3 regions of the Hydrogenoanaerobacterium sp. genome follow, and region 2 is predicted to be linked to each of the others. Evidence: predicted binding sites of a transcription regulator. Region 2 holds the regulator's gene; each other region holds the start of a gene.
What was found. The regulator LexA, encoded in region 2, represses DNA repair genes until DNA is damaged. The targets are predictions, from matches to a motif close to CNAACANNTGTTNG.
Positions count from the first base shown of each region.

Region 1: a site for LexA is predicted at 1,959-1,972, ahead of dinB (DNA polymerase IV). Genes of this name have one in related genera too.
Region 3: a site for LexA is predicted at 2,049-2,062, ahead of uvrB (excinuclease ABC subunit UvrB). Genes of this name have one in related genera too.

Region 1 is NZ_DALZQO010000020.1:2,911-7,513, reverse strand. It holds gene RTV33_RS11645 (RNA ligase family protein) at 1-112, shown strand, start outside; gene RTV33_RS11640 (hypothetical protein) at 87-257, shown strand; gene dinB (DNA polymerase IV) at 705-1,943, opposite strand; partial or broken gene RTV33_RS11630 (ParA family protein) at 2,060-2,338, opposite strand; gene RTV33_RS11625 (hypothetical protein) at 2,792-3,019, opposite strand; gene RTV33_RS11620 (hypothetical protein) at 3,141-4,603, opposite strand, start outside.
Region 2 is NZ_DALZQO010000012.1:41-4,643, reverse strand. It holds gene RTV33_RS08710 (hypothetical protein) at 1-622, shown strand, start outside; gene typA (translational GTPase TypA) at 700-2,520, opposite strand; gene RTV33_RS08700 (hypothetical protein) at 2,726-3,448, shown strand; gene lexA (transcriptional repressor LexA) at 3,455-4,036, opposite strand; tRNA gene RTV33_RS08690 (tRNA-Asn) at 4,467-4,542, opposite strand.
Region 3 is NZ_DALZQO010000006.1:97,436-102,038, forward strand. It holds gene RTV33_RS05625 (ethanolamine utilization protein EutH) at 1-999, shown strand, start outside; gene RTV33_RS05630 (cupin domain-containing protein) at 999-1,433, shown strand; cobalamin riboswitch at 1,495-1,683, shown strand; gene uvrB (excinuclease ABC subunit UvrB) at 2,211-4,190, shown strand; gene RTV33_RS05640 (GNAT family protein) at 4,216-4,603, shown strand, end outside.

The DNA.
Region 1 (4,603 bases), on a different contig from region 2:
ACAATGGATGCCGCGGGATAACGGCGGGCTTAACCAATCTGTTTTTAAAGGATTCCGCGACGATAAACTGCCGGAGGACTGTATTGATGCTGGATCAGATACTGCAAAATAACGATGCCGCGGCCTACTTTTTCAATTTGCCTCAATTCGCCATAGATTTCATTGTTTTTCAACCAGCACAAATTAATACCCCCGTCGACCTATACCGTATCGGTGATGAGCTGTTGCGGGATTGGGGCGTTGATATATTGCAGTAGGAGGGTTTGCCACCCTCCTATATTTTTGCTAATTGACTTGTACTTAGTTTACAACCATTGCATTCCGCGTTTATATTGCCGTTGCTAAATTTTTTGATCGTAGCTTTTCCATCACAAACAGGGCACATAAATTCGCTCTCATTATTCCTTAATGCATCGTTAAGCGCAATAAGAAATTTGTTGTAATTTTGCATTATCCTCTCGCCTCCACAAACCAACGGTTGTTGTCTTCCAAAAACAAATATGTCTCTCTCCCTAATATTCGACACGTGAACCTCAAACCTTGACCCCCTACCTTTAAAGATGCGGCCGGTCGCACATCTAATATACGGTCGACTTCAAATCTGCGCCCATCCTCCCACTCTACCTCTAGTGGCGTCACATTTCCGAGTGCATCAAACTTAGCTGTCACGTCTACATAAGTTCTAGTCACCTTTCATCACCTCTCTAAAAATAGCTTACTGGATGGATTGTATGATCACCCTTAGGGTTAAATCCTGTTAAGGCTTGGTCTTGCAACACCACTGCTCGTTGCACGCAAAAATGCCCAAATCTTCGGCGCAGCCAATCTACGGTACGTTCCAGCGTTTCTTGCTCTGCTCGTCTCCCCTGATCGCAAAACATATCTAGCTGTATGCTCTCGTCGCCATGGCTAAAGTCGGTAACACTAATGCCAATACTACGGATGGGGCGATACCATTCGTAATTATTTTTAAATAGCTGCATCGCTGTGTTGGTTATCTCGGATGCTAAGCACGTTGGATGATCAATTTTAACTTGACGGGTAAAACTATACAGCTCAGTATCGCGGATACTGATACATACCACTTGCCCCTTAAAGCCCTGCTCTCGCATGCGCGCGGCTACACTCTCGGCCAATACGTAAAACACCATTTTAACGTCCTCGTCGGTTTCCAAGTCACGCGGCGTTGTAGTGCTGTTGCCTATCGATTTTATAATAGCTAGATTGTCATACTGCGCTACAGGAGCATTGTCCAATCCATTGGCAAACGCCCAAAGCATATCGCCCCATTTGCCCAACCACTGTCGTAGGTATTTAGGATCGGTGGCGGCAAGGCCGCCAATAGTATTAACGCCGTAGTTGTGCAGCTTACGGGCCGTTGCCCTACCTACATATAGCAGGTCGCTTGCGGGTAGCGGCCAGACAATATCTTTAAAATTATCTTTTGTAATCACGGTAATAGCATCCGGCTTTTTATAATCGCTGCCCAGCTTTGCATAAATCTTGTTAAAACTAACTCCGATTGATACGGTAACGCCCATCTCTGATTTAATTCGCTGTCGTATCTTTTCGGCAATCTGCTCTCCGGTGCCGTATATCCCACTGCCGGTTACGTCCAACCAGCACTCGTCAATGCCAAAGGGTTCCACTTGGTCAGTGTAATCTAGATAGATATTACGAGCTAACTGACTAAATCGCAGATATAGCTTAAAATCAGGTGGCAGCACAACAAGGTTAGGACATTTTTGTTTTGCTTGCCAAATTGCCTCGCCTGTTTTTATGTCAAACTTTTTTGCAAGATAGTTTTTAGCCAATATGATACCGTGCCGCTGTTCAATGTCCCCTCCAACTGCAACAGGTCTACCACGCAACTCTGGGCGGTATAAACATTCCACCGAGGCGTAAAAGTTATTCAAATCCACATGCAAGATTGATCTATCCAATTGTTTCACCTCATTAGAACATATGTTCTTTAAGTAGTATACCCTTTCCGATGCAATAAAGTCAATGGAATGAATTGTAATATACTGTCGACAGGGTATAATAAACTTGAGGTGATTGCAGGTAGCAAGTCCACACCCTCATGGTGGGATAAAATACCCTCCTTGTTTTCAATGGGGGTATCGGTGATTACCTTGCCCATAATGGTGGAAAGCGTGGTGGTGAGCTTGTCTGGCTGTGCGTATCCCAATGAGATAGATAGGCTACCCTGTGGGTCGGTGTCAACAAGCAGGACTTTCTTGCCTTCAAGTGCCAATCCAATGCCTAAGTTGGCACAGGTGGTTGTTTTGCCTACGCCGCCTTTTTGGTTGGCAATGGCGATTATCTTTGTGTTCAATCTTGATCCTCCTTTCGGGTTTTGGGCATAAAAAAGGAGTTAGCTATTTTCAAGCTAACTCCAAAAAAAGGGTAACGATTATTCAGTTGTTTATTGTGCTTTTGCCAGACACATTTTGTTGAGTGCATATCATAAGCTTTTCACATTACAACAGTTCTATTTGCTAAATACATCTCTATTTGTGTGTCTAAACTTCCCTCACTTTTTCCCTCAACAGCTTTCTGAAACCGTTTAAAACGATATAACAAGCAGTGAGATTAGTTAATGAGGTCACTTGTGATAAACCGCATAAAATCAAGGGTTTGTAGTGATTTTGCGGTAAGGTAGGACGCCTTATAATAGGTTAGAAAAACCAGTCCTTACAATATAAATAATCTTAGGTTATCTCCCTTGTTATAAACATAATGGGTAACTGAATTTACTACGGATTATGCTCATAATAGGCAGTGCAAATTACCTTTTTGTTTTTATATGTAAAATAAGAGATAATATCAAGCATATAGCAGTTGGAGGTAAAAACAATACGCTGTGAATTAAAGCATCAAGATCAGCCCCTGCAGAAGCATAGGGGTTATACTCTTGAATATTGTAAATATAAAATAGTCCTCCGAAGTAACACATTAATAGTACAATTCCAATTCCAAGTAAAATTCTTGACCCAATATTTTTCTTCATTACCATTTGGCAACCTCCTGCACATAATATAAATAATGTGACTTTTAGCTGATTTCGATATTGTTCTGTCATAAACATAATGCGCAATTGGCTCAGCACAATAAAATTTGCTATAAATTCAATATAGTTAACGGATTTTCACTTTACTGTCTTGCTTTGTAGAAATTTGTCTCGTAATAAACTCACCATTTTTAAAGAAGCCAATAGAACAGCAATCTTTTTCAGCATAAAACTCACCAAGCTTTTCTTTGGACTTTCCATCTTCTCTGCGGTATTCACGCATTATCCAAAGAATTTTACTCCCTATTTCCTCTGCTTTTGCAAGTAATTCTTCTTTGTCCACCAAAAGGTAATCTTGATAGGTTCTCCATTTTTCGCCTGTTATACAGTATTCAGCTTTTACCTTTTTCTGATTGTCGTAGAACAAGTAACCGTCTGAATTAGTAATATGGAGTAAATCCCTTACGGGGAAAGAGGGTAAATCGTAATAAACATCACCATACTCCTGAAAATTATAGCAACACTTGTCAACAGCAGATTGAATATTTAATTGAGGAAAATCATCAACAAATCTACCATTATACCGCTTTTTCCAAGGAAACCAGCAAACCTCTTTAGGCGTAATATAACAAGATGAATATATCCCGCCTCGCCAATCCACGGGATTCGATATATTATCAGCCAAATCTGGATCATCTCTTAATATATCAAGAAATTTATCAATATCGTTAGAGGAAATTAATATTGAACTAATAAATAGACATGTTTCAACCCCAGTAGATCCATAAAAACATGAATATCCTTCCAGAGCCGCCAAGTTGTTGCTCTCTACGCTATATCTTTGTGTATTGTTATTTATAAACAGCCATTTAATCCACTCAACATCAGGAGAGTGAATAATTGAATTAATTACATCCTCTTTCGTGTTGTATCGTCCTTCTAATATAGCAACTTCTTTTTCAGGAATATGCCATGGATGATCTTCGGGTATATTATCTGGATCAATTTGATTAAGTTCCTGCGAGGGGATGATGAAATCATCCAATAATCCATAATCAGTAACTCGAACCGCCTTATCATCATCACAATATAAAAGGCGATCTGATAAAAAGCCACTAATAACATTCCTTGCCTGCCAAACATATTTCTCACAGATTGTCATAACTTTACTTTGCGATCCATGCGTAGCTGGATGATAAGAGCCACTGATTGCACAATCTACGCCGATGGCTTTTTTCTTTTCCGTGTCATAATATTGGAATTCTTTTTCATTCCAGCCACATTGTGTTACAAAGGCAAACCCTGCAGATATAATGAATTGGTCGGTTGAAATACCTCTATATTCTGGCTGTTCCTTTGCAATTCGCTTTATTAACTTTTCATATTGATTTTTTACTCGTCTGTCATAATCAGAAAAGCACGAAGTAAAATGATCAATTAGCACATATCTCGCTAAATCGTAGTCAATACCACTATAACCACCCATACGTGTCCCAGACAAAGCATCTTTATTTAGAAGAATGTAATTGCCAACCGGCTTATACGGAGGTAAAAAAGGCTCAGCTTCTTTCATGTCAATAACGCCTAAAC
Region 2 (4,603 bases):
AATTGTACTATTTAAAACAGAACGTGAAGGCGATGTTTTAAAACTCTACTTGACTTTGGTTTACAACGAGGAAAATAGGATTTACGCCATGCCAAACGAATATAAGATTCTTTCAGTGCGGCTGCTGGAGGGCGGTGGTTACCGGTATATCGGCTACACAACCGACCAAAGCCCATCGCCACAGCAGATCGATTCTGATTTTACCACCAAACAAAGTATTAACACAGGAACACCCGCCGAATACGTTAACAACGAGTTGGCATTTTCAGTTGCTTTTCCGCAAATATGGGCGAATAATTACACTGCGCAGGCTGCCAAATTGTTTTTTCAAGAAACAGACGGCGTGGGAACATACGTCGGATTTTACTACAAAGACGACAGAGCTGCACCCCTGTTTAGCATTTATGCCGTTCCCTTGGATGTTTGGGAAATTGTTAAAAACAGGGAAACTCCGATTGGTTTTCAGTTTGGGCAAAATAATTCCTATGTGTTTTTAGCTGAGCCTTGGGGCGGTGGAAACCCCTATAAAAGCGGAGCAGACAAAGAATTGTATGATAACATGTATATTGAACCTGAGCAGATTGAGGAAAAAATAATATTCCAAATCATAGGTAATAACTAAAAAGAAAATTGCAAAAAGGGCGATTGCAGCTAAGCTGCAATCGCCCTTAATCTCTATGCACAAGGTTGATCTCGTTATCAAACCTTTTTGTTTGTTGATTTCATACGCAGGTTATTGTCAAGAATCTTCTTGCGAAGACGAATGCTCTTAGGGGTTACCTCCACCAGTTCGTCATCGCCGATAAACTCAAGGCTATCCTCCAGGCTCAAACGGCGCGGCGGAACCAGGCGCAATGCATCATCACTGCCCGAAGCACGGGTGTTGGTCATCTGCTTTCTCTTGCAGACGTTCACCGCCATATCATCGCCCTTGGGGTTGGAGCCAATAATCATGCCCTCGTACACCGGTACACCCGCACCAATAAACAGCACACCGCGCTCCTGCGCGTTGTACAAGCCATAGGTAACCGATTCACCGGTTTCAAACACAATCAGCGAGCCTGTAGCGCGTGTTGGAATATCGCCCTTAAACGGCTGGTAATCGTGGAATACAGCGTTCATAATACCTTCACCGCGGGTATCGGTCATAAACTCACTGCGGTAGCCAAACAAGCCTCTGGACGGAATGATAAATTCCACCTTGAAGCGGCTGCCCACCTGCTGCATATGTGTAAGCTCGCCTTTACGAGAGCCCATTTTCTCCATAACAGAGCCCAAAGATTCCTCGGGAACATCGATGACCAGCTCCTCCATGGGCTCATACAGCTTGCCATCAATCTCTTTGTAGAGAACCTTGGGGGTGCTTACCTGGAACTCATAACCCTCACGGCGCATGGTTTCAATGAGGATAGACAGATGCATCTCACCTCTGCCGCAAACGCGGAAGCTGTCGGTGTTTTCTGTTTCGTTGATACGCAGCGAAACGTCTTTGAGCAGTTCGCGGAACAAGCGGTCGCGTATTTGACGGGAGGTGACAAATTTGCCCTCTCTGCCCGCAAATGGGCTGTCATTGACCGAGAAGGTCATTTCAACCGTTGGCTCTGAAATTTTTACAAACGGCAGGGGCTCTTCTAACCCCAGCTGACAAACGGTATCGCCAATGGTAATGTTCTCAACGCCCGAAAAACAAACAATGTCGCCAACCGAAACCTCAGTCGCAGGTACACGTTTCAGGCCCTCAATCTGATAGATATTCACAACCTTACTTCTGTAAGGTTTTCTATCCTGGTGATAATCGCAAATGGTAACATCTTGATTTGCCTTCAGGCTGCCGTTTTCAATCCTGCCAATGGCAATTCTACCGACATACTCGTTGTAGTCGATGGAAGAAACCAGCATCTGCAACGGTTTTTCTGCATCGCCCTCTGGGCCGGGGATGTGGGAGAGGATGGTCTCAAACATCGGGGTAAGATCCTCGCCCTCTGCACTAGCATCCATAGTCGCAGTGCCGGTTCTGCCCGAGCAATATACCACTGGGCTTTCCAACTGCTCTTCGGTGGCATCAAGCTCCAATAAAAGCTCCAGCACCTCATCGGCAACCTCAGCGGGGCGTGCACCGGGCTTGTCTACTTTATTTACAACGATAATAATCTTATGTCCAAGCTCAAGTGCCTTCTGCAAAACAAAGCGTGTCTGCGGCATCGGGCCCTCAAAGGCGTCTACCAGCAGCAGCACACCGTTTACCATTTTAAGAACGCGCTCAACCTCACCGCCAAAATCGGCATGCCCCGGGGTGTCGATAATATTTATTTTTACGCCCTTGTAGTGAGCCGCCGTATTCTTAGCAAGAATGGTAATGCCGCGCTCGCGCTCAAGGTCGTTATTGTCCATAACTCTATCCGCAACCACTTGGTTGTCGCGGAAAACGCCGCCTTGTTTCAGCATTTCATCTACCAGTGTGGTCTTGCCGTGGTCAACGTGAGCTATGATTGCTACATTGCGTAAATCTTCTCTAATCAAATTCGATTACTCCTCAATATCAGACTTCTAGCTTTTCTATTCATACCGCATATAATTATATCCCTTTTTTCGTCATTTTGCTACAGATGCACAAAAATATCTTGTTTTAACTAAACAAAATGTCTTTGATTCTCCTGTTTTTGTGTACTTTTTCAAATTTTTGGTGTAAAATGTAATTATCTAAGCCGGAAAGGGAGATATAGCCTTGAAAAAATCCATTTTGATCGTATTTCTCATGATATTATTATCCTACTCGGCCTCCTGTACACAAAAGGAAATAACGCCTGTAGAAGGGCTTAGAGCCACCGCAGTATACTCGGATTTTATTAACAAAATGGAGTCGGGCGAGCTTGTTAAGCTGCATTACAGCACCCACTCTTGGTTCGAGTTCTGTACATCTGAATCAACCGCAATTAAATTTAATACAACCACGGCAGGCAAGCGTCAGCTCGTCTACCGCGACCGTAATCCTTTTGTTTTCTGGCATTATCCGCCTTACGATTATTATGACGGTGATACGTATTATTATAAGTATAAAAATAACTGGTTTATCGACACCTTCAGCAAATACAACCGCATACAGCAAAAGGATTTCGTCGGCATCCGTGAAAACTTTTTCAAAGGGAATAATATTCTGTCAGATTACGTATATAAAGACGGAAGCAGCTACCGCCTGGAAGCTGTGATACAAAGTAAGGACAAAAATACTTACTATTCGTTTGTAGGGCAAGCAGATGAAAACCATATTATTTCGAGCATCAAAATCAAGGAATACGAGTTTAATTATGAATCTAATGAGTATGAAAATATCAGCACTTATCTGTTCCGCTATTCAGGCGTAAACAAGGGTAATGAAATTAAACGTCCGAAAGATCTCAAACCAAATGAAATCGCCAACGACCTAAATTTAGATAAGGACGAATTCTAACCGACACTATTCGTAGAAACGCATAACTGAAACCACCCTGCCTAAGATGCGTACATCCTCTACAATGATCGGATCAAAAGCATCGTTTTCGGGTTGCAGGCGAAAATGCCCCTTCTCTTTATAAAAACGCTTTACAGTGGCTTCATCTTCCACCATTGCAACAACGATCTGCCCATTCTCTGCAACGCTTACCTTGCGAGACACGATAATGTCGCCGTCCAAAATCCCAGCGTTCATCATACTATCTCCGCGAACGCGCAGGGCAAACAGGTCTTTATCGCTGCCATAGCGTGCTTTATAGGGGATATATTCTTCAATCTGTTCAACTGCAAGAATTGGCAAGCCCGCGGTTACGGTGCCCAGCAAAGGAACCTTTGTCGTGCTGGCACCCGGCATTTTAATAGAGCGATTAAGGTTCTGGTCGCGCTCAATGTAGCCCTCCTGTTCCAATTGCTTTAGATATTTATGCACCGTGGAGGTGGACTTAATGCCCAAATCTGCGCAAATCTCCCTTACAGACGGCGGTACGCCTTCATTAATCCGCTCATTGATATATTCCAGCACATTTTGTGCCTTTTGATCCAACATTGCTTGCACCCTTCCCTATTTTACTGCTTCTATCATATCATATTCTAACCTTTGATGCAAACATACGTTTGCCCTCTGATGTAAATATTGGATTATATTGTTTATAATTTTTCTATCGATTATTAAACCTTTGTTTACAGCACCTTAACAAACAAATTCTCTAATGGTTTATAATAAGAGCATACCCAAACAAAACGCAGCCGCAGCGTTTATGGGTATAAGCTCTACCCTCCTCAAGAAAACACACCTCAAACAAATAAAAGTGTCTGCATGTTGCATGCAGGCACTTTTATTGTTTTAAGTCCACAAAAGGGTCTACCCCCTATTTAAGTGTCTCTTTCTTATCATTTAGATACAATGCACCAGCCTTGCCACCTTTACTTTGAGAGAAATAAAAAAAGCAGCCTAATTATATAATCAGACTGCTTTTTGGCTCCCCCTGTTGGACTTGAACCAACGACCCTGCGGTTAACAGCCGCATGCTCTACCGACTGAGCTAAGGAGGAATATAAAGGGAAATGACTGAAAAACATTTCTGTCTTTCAGTCAACCAAGTGTCGGCATCGA
Region 3 (4,603 bases), on a different contig from region 2:
GCTCCTGTGCTCCGTGTACTGCTGCAACCCATCATCGCTCCAATCTATGGGCTGTTCGGTGCTGACCCGGCTATGTTTGCTACCACTCTTCTGGCCTGTGACATGGGTGGTTATCCGCTTGCAATGCAGCTTGCTGAAACAGAAACCATCGGTAACTTTGCCGGTTTAATCCTCGGTACCATGATGGGCCCGACCATCGTATTTACAATTCCTGTTGCGTTGGGTATTATCGCTACCAAAGATCGCCCTTATTTGGCAGCAGGTACACTTGCGGGTTTGATTACAATTCCAATCGGCTGCATCGTCGGTGGTCTGGTGATGAATATGACCCCGTATAAGATTGATTTTGTAACCATTATCGTTAACTTGATTCCGGTTATCATCATTGCTGGTCTAATCGCAATCGGCCTTTGGTTTAAACCCGGATCAATGATGCGCGGATTTAACCATTTTGGCAATGCTGTTACCATCATTATCACCATTGGCACCGCACTGGCTGTATTCCAATTTCAGACCGGTATCCACTTCCCGCTATTCAACATGATGGTTGAGGAGCCGGAAGGCGGCGGCAACATCCCGTTAATTGACGGTATCATTGTTGTCGGCACAATTGCAATCGTTCTTATTGGTGCATTCCCGATGGTTGAGTGGATTAAGAAAGCCTTTAAGAAGCCTTTGATGAAGGTTGGCAAGAGCCTTGGCATGGATGAGGTTGGCTCTGCCGGCTTGATTGCAAACCTTGCCAACAATATTGCAATGTTCAATATCCTTGGCGATATGAACCCGAAAGGCAAAGTTCTTAACGTGGCTTTTGCAGTATCGGCAGCGTTTGTATTTGGTGATCACCTCGGTTTCACCGCAGGTGTCAACAAAGAAATGATTTTCCCAGTTATTGTTGGTAAGCTGGTAGCCGGTATCACCGCCCTCATTCTCGCCAATATTCTTTCACCAAAACTGCTCTCCAAAATTGAAAGCGGAGATTCATCGGAGGAAAAATAATGAATGTAAGTGAACAATTGATTCGTGAGATTGTCGAAAAGGTATTGCTCGAAACTCAGGGAAACAAGGCTTCTTTTGAGAAGCATGTTGATAAGAGCGGCGTGCTGGTGGTGAAGACAGAGACCGTAAAAACGGAACCATTTGAACAAGAGGGGGTCTCACTGAAGGACATTGTCACTCTGGAAGAGGCTCCCCGCATGGGTGCCGGTATTATGGAACTGGATCATACCAGCTTCGACTGGACGCTAAGTTACGACGAATTCGATTATGTAATCGAAGGCAATCTCGAAATTGAGATTGATGGTAATGTAATTTCAGGTAAAAAAGGTGATATCCTTTATATCCCCAAAGGCAGTCATATTCATTTCCAAACACCAGATTACGCACGGTTTGTTTATTTTGTCTATCCTGCGGATTGGCAGTCTCAAAAATAATTAAAACCTAATCTGAGATATTGACAATCCTAACTCAAAAATCTATAATTAGCTTAACAAGTAAATATTGCGGTGCATAGGTGTGCTTCTTAATCGAAACACTTAAAAGGGAAGTTGGGTGCAAATCCCACACAAGGCCGTTGCTGTGTAAACGTAGCGATTTTCATTTGCCACTGGATGTTTTTCTGGGAAGGCGAAAATCGCGCTTGATGTTTGAGTCAGAATACCTGCCTACGTACCTCACACGAATACTTCTTCGTCACTAAGAAGGTGTGGGTTTATGGGCTTAGTTTTTTATAGCCTTTTAAGCTGTACCTTTTTAGGTACAGCTATTTTTATGCTTTGTCTTGATTGATATATAACCCTGGCATCCTGCAGCAAGCTTTATCAAACGTTACAGGGTCTGCCAGCCCCTAACGTGCGGGATGCATATTTGATGATGCTTGAAAGCCGCTGACCGGTATTGATGATAGATACAGATGTAAGGTTTTTCAACGAATCCCTTGCAAAAAGCATGCAGCTTTTGCTGCATGCTTTTTGCCTTGTTACAGCTAAGCCGGATCGTATAAAGCACTGCTTGACTCTAGGCCTCTAAAGTAGTATAATAAAGCCTATAGAACATTTGTTCTATAGCGAAATATGATATAAAGAAATATTTGTTGGACATGCTATCATTTAGTAGAGTTGCAGGAAGCTTTAAAGCGGTGAGAAGCATTGACAAGTTGGTCGAATGTGGTAACATTATATAGAAAAAACAATCATCTAAAGGAGGCAAAAATGTTGCCTGATAAATTCGAGTTGGTATCTCCTTATAGTCCCACAGGTGACCAGCCTCAAGCAATTGATAAACTGGTAGCGGGAATCCATGCAGGGGCGCATGAACAATCGCTGCTTGGCGTTACGGGCTCCGGTAAAACCTTTACAATGGCGAATGTGATTGCTCGGGTAAATAAGCCTACTCTGATTCTTGCCCACAATAAAACACTTGCTGCGCAGCTGTGCAGCGAGTTTAAAGAATTTTTCCCCAATAATGCGGTAGAGTATTTTGTAAGCTATTACGACTATTATCAGCCTGAGGCTTATATTGCGGGTACCGATACCTATATTGAAAAAGACAGCGCGATCAATGATGAGATTGAGCGCTTGCGTCACTCTGCAACCGCAGCTCTCGGCGAGCGACGAGATGTGATTGTGGTCTCCAGCGTATCCTGCATCTATAGCTTGGGCGACCCCATCGATTACAAAAACATGGTGATTTCTCTGCGTTTAGGGCAAAAGAAGGATCGTGACGAGCTGATTTCCAAACTGGTTGAAATCCAATACGAGCGCAACGACATCAATTTTATCCGAAATAAGTTTCGTGTACGGGGCGATGTGGTTGAGATATTTCCAACCTATTCGGGTGACACTGCAATACGTGTGGAGTTTTTTGGCGATGAAATTGAGCGCATTAGTGAAATCAACACACTTACCGGTGAGGTAAAAACCAACGTGAAAAGTGCCGTTATCTATCCCGCCAGCCATTATATTATCCCGCGTGAACGTATGGAAAAGTCCATTCACGAAATACAGTCCGAGTGTGACGAGCGTGTTCGCTATTTTAATGAGAATGGCAAACTCATTGAAGCGCAGCGTATAGCAGAACGCACCAATTATGATATTGAAATGCTCAATGAAATCGGTTTTTGCAAAGGCATTGAAAACTATTCGCGTGTACTTTCCGGCAGGGCTCCGGGCAGTATGCCTACTACACTGATTGATTATTTTCCAGATGATTTTCTGCTTTTTGTAGATGAATCTCATGTTACACTGCCGCAGGTGCGCGGTATGTTTGGCGGCGACTATGCGCGGAAAACAAATTTGATTGACTATGGTTTTCGTCTACCATCAGCCTATGACAACCGTCCACTCAATTTCGATGAGTTTCATGGAAAAATCAATCAAGCAATCTATGTCAGTGCTACCCCGGGCCCGTTTGAGAAAGAACATTGTGTTCAAACGGTGGAGCAAATCATTCGCCCCACAGGGCTTATTGACCCGGAAATTGTAGTAAAACCCGTCGAGGGGCAAATTGATGATCTTCTCTCCGAAATCAATATGCGCATTGAAAAAAAAGAACGCATACTGGTTACTACCCTTACAAAGAAGATGGCCGAAGATTTGACTACCTATTTTGAAGGTATGGGCATTAAAATTCGTTACATGCATCATGACATCGATACGATTGAGCGCATGGAGATCATCCGCGATCTGCGCCTTGGTGAATTCGATGTGCTGGTGGGAATCAACCTGCTGAGAGAGGGTCTCGATATCCCCGAGGTATCGCTTGTCGCCATTCTTGATGCGGATAAAGAAGGTTTTCTTCGTTCCGAGACGTCTCTGATTCAGACAATCGGGCGTGCCGCGCGAAATTCTGAGGGTATGGTTATCATGTATGCCGATTCTGTTACAAATTCGATGGAACGGGCAATTACTGAAACAGAGCGACGTCGTAAGCTGCAAATGGAGTACAACGCTGCGCATGGCATTACACCGCAGACGATCGTCAAAGAGGTACGGGATATACTGGAGATTTCTTCGAAGGATACAACGAACAACAAAATGAAATCAACGAAGCGGTTGAGCTTTAAAGAACGTGAAGCGCTGATTGCAAAGCTTACTGCTGAGATGAAAAACTCTGCTAAGATATTGGAGTTTGAGCATGCCGCTTATTTGCGCGATAAAATTAAAAAGCTAAAAGAGCAGCAAAAAATATAAAATTACAGAACAAGAGGGAAGTGTGATGGAATTCATACTGCGGCAGTGGGACAAAAATGATGCAGAAAGTGTTTTAAAACATGCGAACAACAAAAAGATTGCCGATAACCTCCGCAATTCATTTCCCTATCCCTATACTTTAGAAGATGCAAAAAGCTATGTGAGTTTCTGCGCAGAAAATAATGAAGAACGGCAATGCACTCGTGCGATTGTGATAGATGGAGAAGCTGTGGGAAGCATCGGTGTTTTTTTAAAGGACGATGTTTACTGTAAAAGCGCAGAGCTTGGTTACTGGTTAGCAGAACCCTTTTGGGGAAAAAGCGTTATGAGTAGCGCTATCCGAAAAATCTGCGCATTTACCTTTGACAATTATGATGTAGTTCGAATCTTTGCAGAGCCCTACACATATAATA